Regions from separate parts of the Janthinobacterium sp. 13 genome, predicted to be linked through region 1. Evidence: predicted binding sites of a transcription regulator. Region 1 holds the regulator's gene; each other region holds the start of a gene.
The links. Region 1 encodes sigma-54, which starts transcription at its own class of promoters, with help from an activator protein. Its sites were predicted from a motif close to TGGCANGNAANCTGCTTT; they were not measured.
Positions count from the first base shown of each region.

Region 2: the regulator sigma-54 is predicted to act here: its motif matches at 4,781-4,798, upstream of CLU94_RS12345 (EDSAP-1 family PEP-CTERM protein).
Region 3: the regulator sigma-54 is predicted to act here: its motif matches at 1,699-1,716, upstream of CLU94_RS23460 (urease accessory protein UreD).

Region 1 is NZ_PEEQ01000001.1:2,548,939-2,556,128, forward strand. It holds gene queF (NADPH-dependent 7-cyano-7-deazaguanine reductase QueF) at 1-27, shown strand, start outside; gene CLU94_RS11205 (PTS sugar transporter subunit IIA) at 361-843, shown strand; gene hprK (HPr(Ser) kinase/phosphatase) at 880-1,815, shown strand; gene rapZ (RNase adapter RapZ) at 2,036-2,899, shown strand; gene CLU94_RS11220 (enoyl-CoA hydratase/isomerase family protein) at 2,900-3,985, opposite strand; gene hpf (ribosome hibernation-promoting factor, HPF/YfiA family) at 4,114-4,476, opposite strand; gene CLU94_RS11230 (RNA polymerase factor sigma-54) at 4,546-6,024, opposite strand; gene lptB (LPS export ABC transporter ATP-binding protein) at 6,029-6,784, opposite strand; gene lptA (lipopolysaccharide transport periplasmic protein LptA) at 6,784-7,190, opposite strand, start outside.
Region 2 is NZ_PEEQ01000001.1:2,795,059-2,802,248, reverse strand. It holds gene CLU94_RS12365 (CpaF family protein) at 1-501, shown strand, start outside; gene CLU94_RS12360 (type II secretion system F family protein) at 512-1,489, shown strand; gene CLU94_RS12355 (type II secretion system F family protein) at 1,609-2,547, shown strand; gene CLU94_RS12350 (LytR C-terminal domain-containing protein) at 2,559-3,635, shown strand; gene CLU94_RS12345 (EDSAP-1 family PEP-CTERM protein) at 3,689-4,693, opposite strand; gene CLU94_RS12340 (hypothetical protein) at 4,905-5,279, opposite strand; gene CLU94_RS12335 (hypothetical protein) at 5,442-5,753, shown strand; gene CLU94_RS12330 (dodecin) at 5,781-5,987, opposite strand; tRNA gene CLU94_RS12325 (tRNA-Thr) at 6,207-6,282, opposite strand; gene CLU94_RS12320 (ClpXP protease specificity-enhancing factor) at 6,309-6,821, opposite strand; gene CLU94_RS12315 (glutathione S-transferase N-terminal domain-containing protein) at 6,959-7,190, opposite strand, start outside.
Region 3 is NZ_PEEQ01000001.1:5,321,145-5,328,334, forward strand. It holds gene CLU94_RS23455 (two-component system response regulator) at 1-1,604, shown strand, start outside; gene CLU94_RS23460 (urease accessory protein UreD) at 1,746-2,612, shown strand; gene CLU94_RS23465 (urease subunit gamma) at 2,638-2,940, shown strand; gene CLU94_RS23470 (urease subunit beta) at 3,035-3,364, shown strand; gene ureC (urease subunit alpha) at 3,366-5,066, shown strand; gene ureE (urease accessory protein UreE) at 5,080-5,595, shown strand; gene CLU94_RS23485 (urease accessory protein UreF) at 5,595-6,275, shown strand; gene ureG (urease accessory protein UreG) at 6,299-6,937, shown strand; gene CLU94_RS23495 (HupE/UreJ family protein) at 6,934-7,190, shown strand, end outside.

The DNA of each region.
Region 1 (7,190 bases):
GGCAATCTGCGCAATGCGCGCCAGTAACGCCAAACAACACCCCGCAACCATGCCAACAGGAATGTTGGCTGTGTTTTAAAACAACGTTGCAGTAGTGCCGCAGAGCATGTCAAAGACGCTGAAAAATCGGAAAATCGGCATTCGGCGGCGGAAAAACCGGCGCACCGCGTGTTTTTAATCAAGAAATAGCCGATACACGCCGATGTTATTTTTTTGCTAAAATGATGACCACGTGGGCTGTAGCGCCCACTGCGCCCGCAGCGGGCGTATACTGTTGAGAATTGGCGTTACAGGCCGCCGAAACAGGCCTATAATTCGGCTCGCAAGCCCTCTGCGCATTGCACCATTTCATTGAGTGTCATGACTAATCTTAGCAAAATATTATCCCTCGAGAACGTCCTGCTGGACCTGGAAGTCTCCAGTAAAAAGCGCGCCTTCGAGCAAGCCGGCCTGATCTTCGAAAACAATTACGGCATCGCCCGCTCTACCGTCTCGGACAATCTGTTTGCCCGCGAACGCCTGGGCTCGACCGGACTCGGTCATGGCGTGGCCGTGCCGCATGGCAGGGTCAAGGGCAGCAAAACCTTGAAAGCGCCGCTGGGTGCCTTCGTGCGTCTGGCCGAGCCGATTCCATTCGAATCGCCCGATGGCAAGCCCGTCAATCTGCTGTTTTTCCTGCTGATTCCAGATCATGTCACCCAGCAACATCTGGAAATCCTGTCGGAAATCGCCGAAATGTTTTCCGACGACGCCTTCCGCACGGCATTGGCCACGGATCCGGAACCGAAATCCGTGCATTCGCGCATCGTCAATTGGCAACCCAGTCTGCAAGCGGCAGGTTAAACTTCAGGTATTCCTCCACTCCTGAAGAAGACTGCCATGTTGCAAACGCCGCTGACGATACAACGCCTGTACGACGATAATCGTGAAAGTCTGCAACTGGGCTGGTTCGCCGGCTTCCCCGGCGGCGAGCGCCTGATCTCGGGCGACGTCTCGTCGGCCGCCGACCAGGTGGGCCACTTGAACCTGATCCATCCGGGCCGCATCCAGGTCTTCGGCCACCAGGAAATCAATTATTACCAACGCCTGAAGGTCAACACGCGCACCCACGTGATCGGCGAACTGATCGCCGGCGGTCCGCCCGCGCTGATCATCGCCCAAGGGCTGGAAACGCCGCCCGACATCCTCGCCATCTGCGACGAGCAAAACATTCCCCTGTTCTCCACCCCGCTGCCGGCCGCGCAAGTGATCGACTTCCTGCGCGTCTACCTGTCGAAAAAACTGGCGCAGCGCATCATCATGCATGGCGTGTTCATGGACGTGCTGGGCGTGGGCGTGCTGATCACGGGCGACTCGGGCCTGGGCAAGAGCGAGCTGGGGCTGGAACTGATCTCGCGCAGCCACGGCCTGGTGGCCGACGACGCCGTCGAATTCTCGCGCATCGCGCCCAACATGATCGAAGGCCGCTGCCCACCCCTGCTGCAAAACCTGCTGGAAGTGCGGGGACTGGGCTTGCTCGATATCAAGGCCATCTTTGGCGAAACGGCCGTACGCCGCAAGATGCGCCTGAAGCTGATCGTGCACCTCGTGCGCCGCAACGCGCTGGAAGAAGAAGTCGAGCGCCTGCCTTTCCTGTTCCCCACGGAAGACGTGCTGGGCTTGCCCGTGCGCAAGGTCGTCATCCCCGTCGCCGCCGGCCGCAACATCGCCGTGCTGCTGGAAGCGGCCGTGCGCAATACGATTTTGCAACTGCGCGGCATCGATACCTTGCAGGAGTTCATGGAACGGCAGAGATTAGCAATGAGTGGTGACTAGTCTGCAATGGAGTTCGCCCTTGCAAGGGCGAACCGTTGCGCAGGCACGCAGCAGTGCTGCGTGAATTCCCTGCTTCACCAACGACTCGCCATGAGTGGTGACTAGCGTTGCAAGAAGCACGCCCTCTTTTGTTTAACCAATACTACAGTCCAAATTGCAATAATTTGTAAAGATAGTTGCCTTGGGAGCGGAGCGCCGGTCTTTATTGTATGATCGGGTTATGCATATCGTCCTTATCACCGGAATATCCGGCTCCGGTAAATCCGTCGCGCTCAATGTGCTGGAAGATACCGGTTACTATTGTGTCGACAACCTGCCACCGGCCTTGCTGCCCAGCCTGGTGCAGACCCTGCTCGACGAAGGTACACCTCAACTGGCCGTCGCCGTCGATGCGCGCAGCGCCGAGTCGCTGACCAGCCTGCCGCACAATGTGGCCCTGCTGCGCGACCAGGGGCACGACGTCAAGGTCATGTTCCTGACAGCCACCACGCATTCGCTGGTGGCCCGCTTCTCGGAAACGCGGCGCAGCCATCCGCTGTCGCATGAATTGCGTCCGAACCAGAATCCGGCCAGCCGCCGCACCCTGATCGAGTGCATTTCGGAAGAGCGCGAACGCCTGTCGACCATCGAACAGCTGGGCCATGTGATCGACACGTCGGAACTGAGCGCCAACAAGCTGCGTGCCTGGATCAAGGATATCGTCGCCTCCGAACGCGCGCCGCTGACCCTGTTCTTCGAATCGTTCGCCTTCAAGCTGGGCGTGCCGCTGGACGCCGATTTCGTCTTCGACGTGCGGGCCTTGCCGAACCCCTATTACGACCTGGCCTTGCGCCCCCTCGACGGACGCGACGCGCCCGTGATCGCCTTCCTCGACGCGCAGCCCAGCGCGCTGGAACTGCTGGCCGACATCCGTGCCTTCATCGAGAAATGGTTGCCGTCATTCAAGTCCGACAACCGCAGCTACCTGACGGTAGCCCTCGGTTGCACGGGCGGCCAGCACCGCTCCGTGTACATGGCGGAGCGGCTGGCGCAATACTTCGGCCCCAACGAGCGCGTGGTTCTGCGCCACCGCGAGCGCAGCTAATTAATCGAGGTGGCGCAGCGGATGCGCCGCAGCCGGCCAGACGGGCGTAAAGAAGCGCGCCACCATGGCCGCGTCGACTTCGTCCAGGCTGGCGGGGTTCCAGCGAGGGGCATTGTCCTTGTCGACCACCAGGGCGCGCACGCCCTCGAGCACTTCGCCATGTTCGAAATTATGGCGTACCACCGTGCGCTCCAGGCGCAGGCAATCGGCCACGCCCAGGTGGGCGCCCCGCTGCAGCAATTCCAGGGTCACCGACATCATCAAGGGCGAACGCAGGCGCATGGCCGCCAGCGCCTTGGCGGCGAACGCACTGTCGTCCTGCGCCAGCGAGGCCATGATGGCCGCCACCGAACCGGCGCTGAAATGGCGGTCCAGCGCCGCGCGCGCCGTGGCCAGGGGAGAAACGCCTGCCTCGGCCTGGAATGGCGCCGCCAGCGCCTTGATGGCCACCGGCAAGGCCTCGCCCGGCGTCGATTCAAACAGGTCCAGCAGCGCCCCCATCTGCGCTTCGGGCAGGTAGACATCGGCCAGGCCCGTGTACAGGGCGTCGGCCGCGTTGATCGTCAAGCCCGTCAAGCCCAGGTACAGGCCCAGCTGGCCGGCCAGGCGGGACAGGAAATAACTGCCGCCCACGTCCGGAAACAGGCCAATATTGACTTCCGGCATGGCCATGCGCGTGCGGCCCGTCACGATGCGCAAGCGGTTGCCTGGCCCGGCTTGCGCCACGCCCATGCCGCCGCCCATCACCACGCCATCCATCACGGCGATATACGGTTTCGGGTAGAAATGAATTAAATGATTTAAAGCATATTCTTCCGTAAAGAAATCTTCCAGCAGGGCGCTGCCGCCTTGCGGCGTGGCCAGGCCCGCATCGTAAAAGAAACGGATGTCGCCACCGGCGCACAGGGCTTTGTCGCTGCTGGAGCGGATCACGACGGCGTCCACCTGCGGATCGTCGCGCCAGGCCAGCAGGGCCGAGCTCAGGGCGCGCACCATCTCCAGCGACAGGGAATTCAAGGCTTTCGGACGGTCGAGCACGATGTGCCCGGTGCGGTTGCGGATGGAAGTCTGGACGAAGTCGCTCATGGCAGGCAGGAAAGAAGTGAAAGTGCGAATATTCTAATGCCTGCGCGGGGAACATTGCGTTCCGCTGGGCGCAAAAAAGGGCGCAATGTGCGCCCTTAGTTGATCACAACTGCTGGAAGCGGGTGGCCTTAGACGGCGACGACGGCTTCTTCCTCGGAGTTGTCTGGCAGATGCTTGATCGCCTCTTTACCGTGCCCTTGCACTTTGGTTTTGTATTTCATCACTTGCCTATCGAGCTTGTCGATCAGGGTATCGATCGCGGCGTACAGGTCGTGCGCCAAGCTTTCCACATAGACAGTCTTGCCGCTCAAACGCAGGTTGACTTCAGCCTTTTGACGTTTTTCTTTCTCTTTGAGGTTATCCACGGTCAGAATCACGGCGATATCGATGACTTGATCGAAATGACGTTTCACGCGCTCCAGCTTCGTTTGTACGTATTCACGGATGGCTGGTGTCACTTCGAGATGATGTCCGCTGATGGTGAGATTCATACACACTCCTAAAGATGATCGGGTTCGTGCGGTCCATCCTATCCGGCCCGCAGAGGAACCGAAAAAAACTTACAAACACTTACGCAGGCTCACTGGCGGAATTTTTAATGCTTCCCGGTATTTGGCAACAGTACGTCGCGCAATCACCATGCCTTGTTCCCCCAGCATGTCCGCAATCTTACTGTCGGATAAAGGATTTTTAGGGTCTTCTGCTCCTGTCAGTTGCACGATCAATGCCCGTATCGCCGTCGATGACGCTTCGCCCCCCGCTTCGGTGGCGACGTGGCTACCAAAGAAATATTTCAACTCGAACATGCCGTGCGGGGTCAGCATGTACTTTTGAGTTGTTACCCGCGAGATAGTACTCTCGTGTAAACCCAGTGTATCAGCTATTTCACGGAGCACAAGGGGGCGCATGGCAACGGCCCCATGCGAGAAAAAGTTCTTTTGTCTTTCTACTATCGCCTGCGCCACGCGCAGGATCGTGTCGAAGCGCTGGCGCATGTTCTTGATCAGCCACTTGGCCTCCTGCAACTGTGCGCCCATGGCGCCCTCCCCCTTGCCCTGCTTGAGCAAGTTGGCGTACATGGCGTTGACGCGCAGGCGCGGCATGACGTCGTTGTTCAGGGTGACTTGCCAGCCATTGCGCGCGCGCTTGACGACGACGTCGGGCACCACGTAATCGGACACGTCCGAGGCGAACACGGCGCCCGGATGCGGATTGCACTGGCGAATCACCGTCTGCGCTTCGCGCAAGTCTTCATCGTCGCAATCGAGGGCTTTTTTCAGCTTGTTGAAATCGCGCTGGGCAAACCAGGCCAGGTGCTTTTCCACGATGACGAGGGCCATGCGCCGCGTCACCATGGCGATGTGCGGCAAGCGCTTGATTTGCAGGGCCAGGCATTCGGACGCGTTGCGCGCGCCCACGCCCGGCGGATCGAAACTTTGCAGCAGCGACAAGGCCGTGCGCATCTCGTCGGCGTCGATTTCCAGCTCTTCCGGCAGGCGCGCCAGGATGTCGTCGAGCGACTCTTCCAGGTAGCCATTGTCGTCGAGCGCGTCGATGATCAGCTCGACCAGCGCGCGGTCGCGCAATTCGAGCACCGTCACGCGCATCTGCTCCATCAGGTGTTCGCGCAGAGTGCAGTGATGGGCCTCCAATTGCGGACGCGAATCTTCGTCGTCGGGCGCCTTGCCCCGGCTCGCCTCACTCCAGTCGCTGTCGCCGCCATCCGCGGCGACCGGGCTGTCGCCCCCCTCGCCGTCAAACGCCTCCGCTTCGGCCGGCGCCGCGGGCGCCTCCTGGCCTGGCGGCTGGGGCGGCGCTTCGGCCGGCGCGGCCGTGGAACTCAAGGCCCCGTCGGACAGCAGGCGCAGCGAGCGGTCGAGCGGATCGTCGAGGCGTTCGAGCAAGGGATTGTCCGTCAGCAATTGCTCGAGTTCCTGGTGCAATTCCAGAGTAGACAATTGCAACAGGCGTATCGATTGCTGCAACTGCGGCGTCAGTGCCAGGTGCTGCGAAGTGCGCAGCTGCAATGATTGTTTCATTGGCTTACATGCGGAAGTGTTCGCCCAGATAGACCCGGCGTACCGACTCGTTCGCAATGATGTCGTCGGGGCGTCCCGACGCCAGCACCGAGCCCTGGTTGATGATGTAGGCGCGGTCGCAAATACCCAGCGTCTCGCGCACATTATGATCGGTAATCAGCACGCCGATATTGCGCTCCTTCAAGAAACGCACAATGCGCTGGATCTCGATCACGGCGATCGGATCGACGCCGGCGAACGGCTCGTCGAGCAGCACGAAACGGGGATCGGTGGCCAGCGCGCGGGCGATTTCCACGCGGCGGCGTTCGCCACCGGACAGGGACAGCGCCTGGTTCTCGCGCAGCTTTTCAATCTGCAAGTCGGCCAGCAATTTATCCAGCCGCTCCTCGATCTCGGCCTTCGTCAGCGGACGGCCTTCGACGGTCTGGATTTCCAGCACGGCGCGGATATTGTCTTCCACCGTCAGCTTGCGGAAGACGGACGCTTCCTGCGGCAGGTAGGACAGGCCCATCTGCGCGCGGCGGTGGATCGGCAGGCTGGAGATATCCACGCCGCTGATATCGATGCTGCCGCCATCGGACGGCACCAGGCCGACAATCATGTAGAACGAGGTAGTCTTGCCGGCGCCGTTCGGGCCCAGCAAGCCCACCACTTCGCCGCATTCGACTTGTAGCGAAACATCATGCACGACTTGCCGCTTGCCATAGGTTTTTTGCAGCCCGCGAACGATCAGGGTGCTGCCGCAACGTGTATTTTCCATTATTTCTTTCCTGGCGCGGGCGTGGCCGGCGCTTTCTCCGCTGCCGGCGCCTTGGTCTTCGGCTGGATCACCATGCGCACGCTGCCGCCATCGGCGGTGCTGGTGCCGCTGTTGGAATTTTCCATCGCAAATTCTTCCTTGCGGCTGTCATACGAGATGAAAGCGCCATTGGCCACATCGGTGACTTTCGCGCCTTCCAGGCGCGTCAGCTTGGCTCTGGAAAACAGCTTCACCACTTCCGTCTTGTTGTCGTATTCCACGCGCTCCGCCTCGCCTTCGACCCACAGGTCGCCCGCGCCATCGCGCTTCTGGCGGAAGGTCGCAAGCTTGCCGGGATCGGCCCAGAAGGTGATGAACTGGTAGCCTTGCGGGTCTTCCGTGATCAGAGCCCGGCCCGCCTTCATGG
Region 2 (7,190 bases), 250 kb from region 1:
AGCCAGCGCGCGCTGGTGCGCAATGCGCTGCGCATGCGGCCCGACCGCATCATCCTGGGCGAGGTGCGCGGCGCCGAGGCGCTCGACATGCTGCAGGCGATGAATACGGGGCATGAAGGGTCGCTGGCGACCATCCACTCGAACACGGCGAGGGATGCGCTGGCGCGGCTGGAAAACATGGTCGGCATGGCCAGCGTGAACCTGACGCCGCGCGCCACGCGCCAGCAGATCTGTTCGGCCGTGACGGTGGTGATGCAGGTGTCGCGCCTGACGGACGGCGCGCGCAAGCTGGTCAGCCTGCAGGAAGTGACGGGCATGGAGGGCGACATCATCGCCATGCATGAAATCTTCCGCTTCGAGCAGACGGGTGTCGATGCCGCAGGCAAGGTGCTGGGCCACTTTTGCGCCACGGGCGTGCGGCCCCGTTTCACGGAACGCTTGCGCATGTTCGGCGCGCCCGTGCCGGACACGGTGTTCGACCCGGACCGCATCTACGAATAAAGGAAGCATCATGGACCTGGTGTTCTACGGCTTTGCCGTGCTGCTGTTCGCCGCCTGCATCCTGATGGTGGAAGGCGCCTGGCTGTGGTGGGCGGGCACGCACGGCAGCGCGGCGCGGCGCATCAACCGGCGCTTGCGGCTGATGGCGGCGCGCGGCGAGGCCGGCGGCGAGCGGGTTTCCATCCTCAAGCAGCGCCGCTATGCGCGTTCGCCTGGCCTGGAGCGCTGGCTGCGGCGCCTGCCGCAGGCGGCAAAGCTCGACCACCTGCTGCTGCAATCGGGCTTGTCCTGGTCGGTGGCGCAGTTCCTGGGCGGCGCGGGCGGCTTGCTGCTGCTGGCGCTGCTGTGGCTGGCCATCTGGCCCATGCCGCTGCCGGGCGCCTTGCTGCTGCTGGGCGTGGCGGGCGGCGGGCCGTGCATGGTCGTGCTGCGCGCGCGCGCGGCGCGGTTGAAAAAGATCGAGGCGCAATTGCCGGAAGCGGCCGATTTCCTGGCCCGCGCGCTGCGCGCCGGGCACTCGTTTTCGAATGTGCTGCAGATGGTGGGCGATGAACTCAATGAGCCGATCAGCGGCGAATTCAAGATGGCGCACGAAGAGATCAATTACGGCGTGCCGATGAACGAGGCGCTGCAAAACCTGGCCGCGCGCATTCCGCTGACGGATTTGCGCTACCTCGTCATCGCCGTGCTGGTGCAGCGCGAATCGGGCGGCAATCTGGCCGAAGTGCTGGTCAGCATCGCGCGCATCATCCGCGCCCGTCTGAAGCTGCTGGGGCAGGTGCGCGTGCTGTCGGCCGAGGGGCGCATGTCGGCCTGGGTGCTGGGGCTGATGCCGGTGGTGATGATCGGCGTGATGGCGCTGGTCAACCCGCAATACATCAGCCTGCTGTGGACGGATCCCAGCGGCATCAAACTGCTGTGGTACGCGGCCGGCATGGTGGCGCTGGGCGTCGTGTGGATGCGCAACGTCATCCGCATCCGCATCTAAGAGATCGCCTGAAAAAAAGTCCATGGCGTTGTTGCGTCGCCTTGTCGTACTGTCGTACTGCCTTCGGCGACACGCCTAGCCCTGAACGTTTTGTCAGTCGATCAATCGGAGGAAATGCCATGACTGGCCCGCAACTGCTGTTCCTGTTGATCGTCTTCGCCGTGGTGGTGGCGCTGGCCCTGCTGGCGTGGCTGATCTTCTTTCCCGGCGCCTTGCGCCAGCGCCTGTTCGGTGCCATGGCGCCGGCCGCCAGCGAGGCGGTGGCCGACACGGGCTGGGTGGAGCGCGTGGCGCGCGTGGCGCAGCCGTTCAGCAAGCTGTCGCTGCCGGAGGAGGGCTGGGAGCGCTCGCCGCTGCGCACGCGCTTCATGAACGCGGGCTGGCGCCAGGCCAGCGCGCCGGGCCTGTACTTTGCGGCCAAGACCGTGCTGGCCCTGCTGTTCCCCACCGTGCTGGGGCTGTACGCTGCCAGTGCGATGGCGGCGCAACTGCGCAGCGTGCTGCTGTTGCTGCTGTGCGTCAGCGCCACCGTCGGCTATTACCTGCCCAACCTGGTGCTGGCCAGCACGGCCAAGCGGCGCCAGCGCGACATCTTTGAAAACATCCCCGACGCGCTCGACTTGCTGACCGTGTGCGTGGAAGCGGGCCTGAGCCTGGAGCGCGCGCTGGTGAAGGTGTCGGGCGAAATCCACATCAAAAGCGTGGTGCTGGCGCAGGAATTGCAGCTGGTGCTGATGGAAATGCGCGCCGGCTTTTCCAAGGAAAAGGCGCTGCGCAACCTGGCCTTGCGCAGCGGCGTGGAAGATGTCGACACCCTCGTCGCCATGCTGATCCAGTCGGAACGCTTCGGCACCAGCATGGGCGACTCGCTGCGCGTGCACTCGGAAAACCTGCGTGGCAAGCGCAGCCTGCTGGCCGAGGAGGCGGCCGCGAAGATCGCCCTGAAACTGCTGTTCCCGCTGATCTTTTGCGTCTTTCCCACCCTCATGCTGGTGCTCATGGGTCCGGCCGTGATCGAAGTCTATCGCGTGCTCGTGCCGGCCATGGCCAACCGCTGAAAGGAGCTACCATGCGCTTGACGATTTCCCGCCTGGCCACCGCCTGCGCCTGCCTGGGCCTGGCCGCCTGTACCACGCCGCCGGCCCACGCGCCGTTGCCGCAGTGGCCGGACGCCGATGCCGCCTATGCGGCGGGGCGCCAGCATTTCGAGCGGGGCGACTTGCCGGCCGCGCAAGCGGCCTATGCGCAAGCCTTGCGCGCCGCGCCGCGCCATGTGAATGCGCGCAACGGCCTGGCCGTGCTGCATGCGCAGCGGGGCGAGCACGACGCGGCGATCGCCCAGTGGCTGGCCCTGACGCAGGAAGCCGGTGCGCCGCAGCCGCAACAGGCGTATCTGTTCAGTAATCTCGGTCGTGCCTACTATTTGCGCGGGCGCGATGCGCAAGCGTTGACTGCGCTGGAACAGGCGTGTCTGCTCGATCCGCTCAATGCGCTGGCCTGGCAGCACCTGGCGCAAGTGCTCGAACGGCTGGGACAGCACGCGCGCGCGGCCGTCATGCGGCGCCAGGCGCAGAGCCTGCAGGAACACGATTTACGGAGCGACATGGCCGTCTTGCGCAACGCGGCGCCGCCGCCGGGCGTGCCCGCGGCCGCGCCGCTGCCGGATGCGCCCGCCATGGCGCGCATCGAGATCACGCAAGGCGACGGCATGGCCCGCTTGCAGCGCGTGCCGGCCGCCGCGCGCAGCGTGCCCGTTGTCACGGCCGAGCGGTCCATGCCGGCTCCTGCCGTGCCCCGTCCGCGCCTGGAAATTGTGAATGGCAACGGCGTGCCTGGCCTGGCCGCCGCCCTGGCGCGCAGCCTGGCCGGCGCTCCCGTGCAAGTGGTGCGCCTGGCCAATGAAACCGGCTTCCAGGTGGCGCGCACGCGCGTCGAGTACCGGCCCGCGCAGGAGCAGGCGGCGCGCCAGCTGGCGCGCCAGTTGGGAACGCAGGTGCAAACCCCAGTAGAAACCCGGGCAGGCGACTGCCCCGCCAGCGAGCTGCGCCTGGTACTGGGGCGCGACTTGAGCGATCCGGCCATGCTGCACCGCTATTATCTGCAGCAATTGCAGCTGGCGCGCCAGGCGCTGGCACGGCTCGGTTAACACGTCTTGAGCGGCACAGAAAACGCGGCGCCTTGGCGGGCGCCGCGTGTTTTTCATGCTGCCGATGATTGCGGCTGGCGGCGCCGCGTAAAAGCCAGGGCCGCCAATCCCATGCCCAGCAGGAACAGCGTACCCGGCTCCGGTACCGCAAGCGGCGGATCGATGACGACGATATCGGTGCGCGTGGACTTGGAAAAATTCAGGGTGTAGCTGCCGGCCGGCAGGGCGAAATTCGAGGTCAGGGAAAACATCGCGAAGCCATTCGTGAAGGCGCGCCCGGTGGCGGGGTCATTGGTGCCGGCCGTCATGTTCAGGCTGAACGGGTCGAGGCTGCCGGCGCCATGGTTGCCATTGATGTCGCTGCCATTGTTGGCATCGCCATCCGGCGCGAACTGGAAGATTACGCCATCGGCGTTCGCGTGCGACAGGCAGCCGGCGGGGCTGGAACTGTTGCACGAGATATTGAAGATATCCATGATCGACACGTTCGACTTGTCGCCCATGGTCGTCACGCTGGTGCGCAGGTCGCGCCGTCCCATGAAGCTGAATGTGATGAAGCCGGCGCTCGACAGGGTCAGGTTGACGGAGCCGGTCAGCGTGTCGCCGGCCGTGGCCGTGGCGGCGCCGATCGTGTTGCGCTGTGCTTCCGCCACGGCGCTCACGCTGGCGCCGCCATTGAGCATGTTGCCGAAGGCATGCGCATCGCCGCGGGCAAACTCCAGGGTGGAACTGGGGCTGGGGGCGTAATGGTTTTGCGGCAAGCCGCTGCAGCCGCCGCCCGAGCACACTTGCGGCACGTCGGCGTTGGCGGCCGGGCCCGTATTGACGGCGCGCGGATTGACGGCCACGCCGCCTTCGAAAAAAGCGCTGTCGCTGGCATTGCGGTTGGCGCCGGCCAGCGACAGCGCGCCGGCGCTGGTGGTGATGCGGAAATTGTTCAACTCATTGACGGCCAGGCCGTACGCGCCGGCCTGTGCCTGGCCGCTGGCCAGCAGGCTCGCCGCCGCCAGTGCACCCAGCCAGCCCAGGGTCTTGCTTCGTGTGTGATCAACGTTCATCGCAGCCTCTTGTCGTGGTCAGTCTCGGAAAATCCGGGGGACAAAGAATCCAGAATGACTTGCCTGGATTCATCTCGTAGACAGGGATAAGCAGCTTGCGTGCCACACAAAAATATCACAAGAAATCAAGTGCTTGCACAAAGCGGACTGAGCTGGATGAAGTGAAGTGTAAGAAAGGCCGACGCCGCTTGGCGGGCGCCGTCGGCCAGCCTCAGGTGCCCCGGTGATAGCCCAGGTGGCCGCCCGAATTGCGTGCGCAGCCGCAACCGATGCGCGCCACTTCCTCGCCTTCCGTCAATTTCCAGTTGGTAATCGTCGTGTGATTCCAGTCGATGTCGCTTTTCTTGACAGGTTTGACCGTCAAGATGCGTGCTTCCGCATCCGTGTACTCCATCAGCTCTTCGTCGTCGGCGATGTCGAAATGGCGGTGGATCAGGGAAATTCCGAAGCGGTCGAGCGCGCCGTAGCGTTGCAGCACGTCGCGCAGCTCGCGAAAGCAGGCCAGATCGTCGGGCAGCAGCGGATTGACGGCGGAAATATCGGCGACGGGTTGCCATTGCATGGCGTGGATGTTCAGGCTGTGCATGATAGGCTCCTGTGCCCCATGATGATAGGCCCAGGCTGCCGGAGGGGCGCCGGCACGCCTGGCGAAATGCCCATCGTGGACGCAAAGCCGCTGCGGCGCTTGCGCCGTATCAAAGGTGCGGCACATCGCCTCTCGTCCGATCATTGCCCGGTAAAATAGGCCATGGCAAACAAAACCCCCACCTTCCCCGGCGCGCGCACGGGCCGCGGCCAGGTCCTGGCCGTGCTGCTGTCGAATAGCGACCAGTCCGGCGCCGAACCGCTGCAAGGCCGCGTCTCGCTGGCCGCCATCGTCAAGGCATTGAAACGCAAATACCACTGGCCGATCGAGACGCACAGTTTTCCCGCCAACACGCAGGATGGCCGCGCCAGCTGGGCGACCGTCTACAGCTTGCCGGACAAGGTCATCGAGACCGCGCTGGAGGCCGGCGGCCGGGAGTGGCTGGAGAGCCGGGGAGCGGCCGGGCGGCGCTGAGCGCGTCGCTCGCTTTACTCGATCCCTTTATTCGAGCCGGAAGCCGACCTTGAGCGTGACCTGGAAGTGCGCCACCTTGCCATCGACGATATGGCCGCGCGAATCGGTCACTTCATACCAGTCCATGTGCTTGACCGTCAGCGCCGCCTTGGCAATGGCGTCGCGTATCGCCTGATCGCTGCTCTCGGTCGACGTGCCGACCAGTTCGATCAGCTTGTAAGTGTGTGCGGACATGATATTTCCCCAGGTAGGCAAGCCAGACATCGGGAGCCTGCTTTGCGCAAGCACGTGCTCATCTTGCGCCTAAATGTGCTGGACGTCATTACGCGGTGCAGCAATGCGTCAACCTGGATGACGATGCGTGTCCGTGTTCCGGATGGCTTCCGCAGGCGTGGGAAAAGAAAAAAGGGCTACCAGCCGAAGCGGGTAACCCTTTGATTTACTGCTGAATTCTGGTGCCGACTGCCGGTTTCGAACTGGCCACCTGATGATTACAAATCAACTGCTCTACCAAATGAGCTAAGTCGGCAAAAACTGCGCGTTGCGAATTATACGCTATTTAATGCGTGTCAGGGTCGGGCGGCCGCCTTTTTTTGGTGGCTCGTCGTCGCCGGGCGTGGCGCTGTCGCGTTGTTCGGGGGAGCTGGTCGGCACGGACGACAGGGTGGGACCGCTGGCGGCGGGGGCGAGCACGGGTGGCGGGACGTCGGCGGAGGCCGGGCTGTCCGTCGGTTGCGCGTCCGGGTCATCGTTGCCCAGCACGGGCTCGAAAGCCATGCCCTGGCCGTTTTCGTTGGCGTAGATGGCCATCACGTTGTCGACCGGCACGTAGATTTCGCGCGAGACGCCGCCAAAGCGGGCGTGGAAGCGGATGGCGTCGTTGTCCATCTTCAGGCCGCTGGTGGCGCCGAAGCTGATGTTGAGCACGATTTCGCCCTTTTTCACGTATTCCATCGGTACCGTGGTGCGCGAATCGACTTTGACCGCGAGATAAGGCGTGTAGCCGCTGTCGGTGCACCACTCGTAGATGGCGCGCAGCATATAAGGTTTGGTTGAGATTTCAGACATGGTAGGCACGGTGAGGCGGGAGCGCCCCCGTCAGCATGAGGCGGGCGCACCGGTAGTTCAATGAGGCAGAGCAACTAGCCAAACGGCGTGCTAGTTGACTCAAGATGTCCCGGCAAGCGTTGCTTGCCGGGAATATCTTAACGACGCATCACTTTTTCGGATGGCGTCAGCGCTTCGATGTACGCAGGACGCGAGAAGATGCGTTCGGCGTATTTCATCAGCGGTGCGGCCGTCTTCGACAATTCGATGCCGTAGTGGTCCAGGCGCCACAGCAGCGGCGCGACAGCCACGTCGAGCATCGAGAATTCGTCGCCCAGCATGTACTTGTTTTTCAGGAACAGCGGCGCCAGGGTCGTCAGGCGGTCGCGG
Region 3 (7,190 bases), 2.8 Mb from region 1:
TTACGCGCATCACCGGCTACGCGGCGCAGGAAGTGGTGGGCACGGACATTTTGCGCCTGCACGCCGAATACACGGGCGAGGCGGTGCTGCTGGCCCTGCGCCAGGGCTTGCGCAGCAGCGGCTGCTGGTCGGGCGAGGTGCAGACGCGGCGCAGGAGCGGCGACACCTATCCCTGCCTGCTCAGCGTCTCCACCGTGCACGGCCCCGACGGCGCCGTCGTCAACTACATCGGCGTCTTCCTCGACATCAGCGAGCGCAAGGCCGAGCAGCATCTGATCGATTTCCTCTCCTACCACGACGCGTTGACGGGCTTGCCGAACCGCGTGCTGCTGCGCGAGCGCTTCGAACAGGCGCGCGCGAACGCCCTGCGCGACGGCCAGCAAGTGGTGCTGATGTGCCTGGACCTGGACCGCTTCAAGAACATCAACGATTCGCACGGCCAGGCCGTGGGCGACAAGGCGCTGCAAGTGGTGGCGCGTTTCCTGTCCGGCTGCGTGCGCGAAGGCGACACGGTGGTGCGCCAGGGCGGCGACGAATTCCAGATCCTGCTGCAGGACGATGCCCTGCTGGGGCGCACGCTTGCGCTGGCGCAAACCATCCTGGCCGGCTTGCGCGAGGAACTCAGCGTCGATGGCGAGCGCCTGGCGCTGACGACCAGCATCGGCATCGCCATGTGCCCGGCCGACGGCGACAGCCTCGACGACGTGCTGCGCCACGCCGACACGGCCCTCGTGCGCGCCAAGGAAATGGGGCGCGACCATTACGCCTTCTTCACGGAGCGCATGGGCAGCGACATCCGCGCCCGCCTGGCGATGCAGCAGCAGCTGCGCGGCGCCATCGGCCGTGATGAATTCGAAGTGCACTACCAGCCGCAGATGTGCTTGCGCACGGGCGCCTTGCTGGGCGCGGAAGCCTTGCTGCGCTGGGATAACCCGGTGCTGGGCAAGGTGCCGCCCGGCCTGTTCATCGCGCTGGCCGAGGAATATGGCTCGATCACGGCCATCGGCGAATGGGTGCTCGAAAGCGTCTGCGCGCAAATCCGCGCCTGGCACGACGCGGGCCTGGGCAGCATCAAGGTGGCCGTCAACCTGTCCGGCAAGCAGTTCGCGCAAGACCGCACGGTGCCGTTCGTCGAGGCGGCCTTGCGCAAATACGCCATTGCGCCCGCCTGCCTGGGCATCGAAATCACGGAAAGCACGGTGATGGGCGACCCGGACAAGGCGGTGGCGGCCCTGACGCGCCTGAAGGATATCGGCGTGGGCATTTCGCTCGACGACTTCGGCACCGGCTATTCCAGCCTCGGCTACCTGAAACGCTTCCCCATCGACGTGCTGAAGATCGACAAATCGTTCGTCGACGACGTCACCACCAGCAGCAGCGATGCGGCCATCGCCCGTTCCGTCATCTCGCTGGCGCACAACCTGGACATGCGCGTCATCGCCGAAGGCGTGGAAACGCGCGAGCAGGTGGATTTTTTGACGGAACACGGCTGCGACGAAATGCAGGGCTATTATTTCAGCCGCCCCCTGGCCGCGGAAGCCTTCACGGCGCTGCTGCGCGAACGGCGCGTGCTGACGGTGGCGCCGGCAGCCGTGTCGGCATAAGCACACCCCGCGCCGCGCCTGCACTGTAATTGCACTGATATGGTGCGGGCGCCGCAATGCGGTGCATGATTCTCACGTTTCTTCCCTCTGACGCTGGCATGCATCCTGCTTTGTAAATCGTTATTTACACGATTGCAGTGCATGCCAGACAGCCCACATTTCGCAACGCCTTCTGCCGCCAGCGCGCACAGCGCCTGGCAGGCGCATTTGCGCCTGGGCTTTGCGCTGCACGATGGCGTCAGCCGTCTCGTCGAGCGCACGCACAGCGGCCCCCTGCGCGTGCAAAAGCCCCTGTATCCGGAAGGCGATGCCGTCTGCCACGCCATCGTCATCCATCCGCCCGGCGGCGTGGTGGGCGGCGACCAGCTGGCCGTCGACGCCACGGTGGGCGAGGGCGCGCACGCCTTGCTCACGTCGCCGGGCGCCGCCAAGTGGTACCGCGCGAACGGCCATGTCTCGGGCCAGCACCTCGTGCTGCGCGCCGGCAGCGGCGCCGCCATCGAGTGGCTGCCGCAGGAAAGCATCTTCTTTGACCAGGCTTGCGTGCGCCTGCGCCACGAGGTGGAACTGGCGCCGGACGCCGGCTACATCGGCTGCGACATCGTCTGCCTGGGCCGCAGCGCCTCGGGCGAAATGTTCAACACGGGCAGCATCAGCCAGCAGGTGCAGATACGCCGCGGCGGCAAGCTGCTGTGGTGGGAGCAGGGCGTGCTGGCCGCCGGCGGCGCCCTGATGGCCAGCCCGCTGGGACTGGGGGGCCACACGGTGTGCGCCACCCTGATCGCCGTCGGCATGCCCGTTTCTCCCGCCGTGCTGGCGGCCGTGCGCGAGATCGCCGTGCCGGCCGGCGCCGCGTTTGGCGCCACGCACATGAAAGCGCTGGTGGTGGTGCGCCTGCTGTGCGGCGACAGCGAGGCGGCGCGCCGCATCATGCTGGCCGCCTGGCAGCTGCTGCGTCCCGCCATGCTGGGACGCGACGCCGTCGTGCCCCGCATCTGGAACACTTAATCAGGAAAGAAGCGCAAGGAAAACCATGGACCTGACTCCCCGCGAAAAAGACAAGCTGCTCATTTTTACGGCCGCGCTGCTGGCCGAACGGCGCCTGGCGCGCGGCTTGAAGCTCAATTATCCGGAAGCGGTGGCCCTGATCAGCGCCGCCATCATGGAAGGGGCGCGCGATGGCAAGTCGGTGGCGCAGCTGATGTCGGACGGTACAAAAATTCTGTCGCGCGCCGACGTCATGGACGGCATCGCCGAGATGATCCCCGATATCCAGGTGGAAGCGACCTTCCCCGACGGCAGCAAGCTGGTGACCGTGCACCACCCGATACCGTAGTTTTGATTGCATGGCAGGGCGCCATCCGCGCCGTGCCTGTGTGGCGCCGGCGATCCGCCGGCCAGCGTAGAGCGCTTTGACGAAGGAAAATATTATGACCCCAGGCGAATACCAATTGGAAGAAGGCGAAATCAGCCTCAATGCGGGCCGCGCCACGGCTACCGTGGTGGTGGCCAACCGGGGCGACCGGCCGATCCAGGTGGGCTCGCATTTCCACTTTTTCGAAGTCAACCCGGCGCTGGCCTTCGAGCGCTGGCGCGCCTACGGCATGCGCCTCAATATCACGGCTGGCACGGCCGTGCGCTTCGAACCGGGCCAGCAGCGCACGGTGGAACTGGTGGCGCTGGCGGGCGAGCGCAAGGTCTACGGCTTCAATGGGGCAGTGATGGGTGAACTGCAAGACACTCCACCGGGAAAGGATTGAGATGGCCAGCATTCCCCGCAGCGCGTACGCCGAAATGTTCGGCCCCACCAAGGGCGACCGCATCCGCCTGGCCGACACGGAACTGTTCATCGAGATCGAGCATGACTACGCGATCTACGGCGAAGAAGTGAAATTCGGCGGCGGCAAGGTGATCCGCGACGGCATGGGCCAGTCGCAGCGCTGCGCGGCCGAGGTGATGGATACCGTCATCACGAATGCCGTCATCCTCGACCACTGGGGCATCGTGAAAGCCGACATCGGCCTGAAAAACGGCCTGATCTTCGGCATCGGCAAGGCGGGCAATCCGGACATCCAGCCGGGCGTCACGCTCCCCATCGGCGGCGCGACGGAAATCATCGCCGGCGAAGGCATGATCGTCACGGCCGGCGGCGTCGACACGCACATCCACTTCATCTGCCCGCAGCAGATCGAGGAAGCCCTGATGAGCGGCGTGACCACCATGCTGGGCGGCGGCACGGGGCCGGCCGTGGGCACGGCCGCCACCACCTGCACGCCGGGGCCGTGGCATCTGCACGCCATGCTGGCGGCCGCCGACGCCTTCCCGATGAACCTGGGCTTCATGGGAAAAGGGAACGTCAGCTTGCCGCTGCCCCTGGAAGAGCAGGTGCGCGCGGGCGCCATCGGCCTGAAACTGCACGAAGACTGGGGCAGCACGCCGGCCGCCATCGACAATTGCCTGTCGGTGGCCGACCGCATGGATATCCAGGTGGCGCTGCACAGCGATACCCTCAACGAGGGCGGCTTCCTGGAACACACCTTGGCGGCCTTCAAGGACCGCACCATCCACACCTTCCACACGGAAGGGGCGGGCGGCGGCCATGCGCCCGACATCATCGCCGCCGTCGGGCAAGCCAACGTGCTGCCCTCGTCGACCAACCCCACGCGCCCATTCACCGTCAACACGCTCGACGAGCACCTGGACATGCTGATGGTGTGCCACCACCTGGACCCGGCCATCGCCGAAGACGTGGCGTTCGCCGAGTCGCGCATCCGCCGCGAAACCATCGCCGCCGAAGACATCCTGCACGATATCGGCGCCATTTCCATGATGTCGTCCGATTCGCAAGCCATGGGCAGGGTGGGCGAAGTGATCATGCGCACCTGGCAGACGGCGCACAAGATGAAGGTGCAGCGGGGCGCGCTGGCGCCCGACACGGCGCGCAGCGACAACTTCCGCGCCAAGCGCTATATCGCCAAGTACACGATCAATCCGGCCATCACGCATGGCATTTCGCACGTGGTGGGCTCGATCGAAGCAGGCAAGATCGCCGACATCGTGCTGTGGAAGCCGGCCTTCTTCGGCGTCAAGCCGTCGATGATCTTAAAAGGCGGCATGATCGCGGCGGCGCAGATGGGCGACCCGAACGCCTCGATTCCCACGCCCCAGCCCGTGCACTACCGCATGATGTTCGGCGCCTTCGGCGGCGGCCTGAAAAAGTCGTTTACGTTTGTCTCGCAGGCGGCCTACGAGCTCGATATCGGCCATCAGCTCAAACTGAATAAATCCGTCATCGCCGTGAAGAACATGCGCGGCTTGCGCAAGCACGACATGGTCCACAACAGCGCCACGCCGCACATGGAAGTGGACCCGGAAACCTATGCCGTGCGCGCCGACGGCCAGCTGCTCGTGTGCGAGGCGGCCGCTGTGCTGCCCATGGCGCAGCGCTATTTTCTATTTTAGGCAGGAGACAAGCATGCTCACTTTGCATACCAAACTGACGGCAGACGATCATCGCGCCGCCGTCGCCCAACTGGTGCTGCCCTACGACCAGCGCGAAAAATGCCGGCTGCGCGCCGTGCTGTCGAATGGCGAGGATGTCGCCGTGTTCACCGTGCGCGGCACGGTGCTGCGCGACGGCGAACGCATGACGGGGCCGGAAGGAACGGTGGTGCAGATCGTCGCCGCGCGCGAACCGACCTATCTGGTGCAGTGCGCGGACGCGCACACCCTGCTGCGTTGCGCCTTCCATCTGGGGAACCGCCACACGCAGGCGCAGGTGGGCGACGGCTTTTTGCGCATCCGCAAGGACGTGGTGCTCAAGGAGATGCTGGAAGGTTTACAGGCGACGGTGACGGAAGAAAGCGCGCCGTTCGAGCCCGAGGCGGGCGCGTATGGCGGCGGCCATGGCCACCACGATGGTCACGGCCAGCACTTGCTGGCGCCCGTGCCGCTGCGGCAAAAGATCCACCGCCCCGGTGACGCTGCATGATGCAGGCGTCGGCCCTGCTGCATTTGCTGCAGTTCGCCAGCCCGGCCTTGCCGATCGGCGCCTACAGTTATTCGCAGGGGCTGGAAGCGGCGCTGGAGTCAAACCTGGTGACGGATGCGGCCACGGCGCGCGAATGGATCGCCCAGCATCTGGCGCAGGTGGTGGCGCGCTGGGAGGCGCCCCTGTGCTGGCGCTTGATGCAAGCCTTCGAAGCGCAGGATCTGCACGCCGTGCAGCGCTGGAGCGAGCGATTCATCGCTTCGCGCGACACGGCGGAATTTCGCGCCGAAACCATCCAGATGGGATATTCGCTGACCAAATTGCTGGCCGAGCTGGGCGTGGCCGACGGCGTGCTGATCGACATGCTGCAGGGCCAGCCGGAGGTGGCCCTGCCCACGGCCTATGCGTGCGCCGTGGCGGCGCTGGCTATTCCGCGCGAAGAGGCGCTGCTGGCCATGCTGTTTGCGTGGGCGGAAAACCAGGTGCTTGTCTGCGTGAAATCCGTGCCGCTGGGGCAGGTGGCGGGCCAGCGATTGCTGCTGTCGCTGCGGCCGGACTTGGAAGCGGCGGCCCTGACGGCGCAAACCTTGCAAGACGACGAGATGGGCAACTGGACGCCCGGCCTGTCGCTGCTGTCGATGCGGCACGAAGTGCAGTACAGCCGGCTGTACCGCTCCTGAACACTATCACGAGAGACTACAACATGACATCGATTACCTCAAACCCTCTGCGCGTCGGCATCGGCGGCCCCGTCGGCTCGGGCAAGACGGCCCTGTGCGAAATGCTGTGCAAGGGCATGCGCGAACGCTACGACATGGCTGTCATCACGAACGACATCTATACCAAGGAAGACATGGAAATCCTGCTGCGCGCCGATGCCTTGCCGGCCGAGCGCCTGATGGGTGTGGAAACGGGCGGCTGCCCGCACACGGCCATCCGCGAAGATGCGTCGATCAACCTGGAAGCCATCGCGCGCATGCAAGCAGACTTTCCGAATCTCGACTTGATCCTGGTCGAATCGGGCGGCGATAACCTAGCCGCCACCTTCAGCCCGGAATTGTCGGACTTGACGATTTACGTGATCGACGTGGCTGGCGGCGAAAAGATCCCGCGCAAGGGCGGGCCCGGCATCACGCGTTCCGATTTGCTGATCATCAACAAGACGGATCTGGCGCCCTACGTGGGCGCCAACCTAGACATCATGGCGCAGGACGCCAAGCGCATGCGCGGCGAGCGTCCCTTCGTGTTTACCAACCTGCGCAGCGGCGACGGCGTGCAGATCGTTATCGATTTTATCCGCGAGCAAGGTTTGCTCGATCAACCAGGCAAGGAGTTGCAATGAGAGCAAGATTGATGAAGAAAACGGCCGCCGTGGCGGCGCTGTTCCTGCTGGCCTTGCCCGCCATGGCCCATCCCGGTCATGGAGAGAGCGCCGGCTTCCTGGCCGGTTTCGCCCATCCGTTCACGGGCATCGACCATTTGCTGGCCATGCTGGGCGTGGGCATCTGGGGCGGCCAGCAGCGCGGCGGCCTGGCCCAGCCCGTCACTTTTCTCGGCATGATGCTGCTGGGCGCGCTGGCCGGCATGGTGGGATT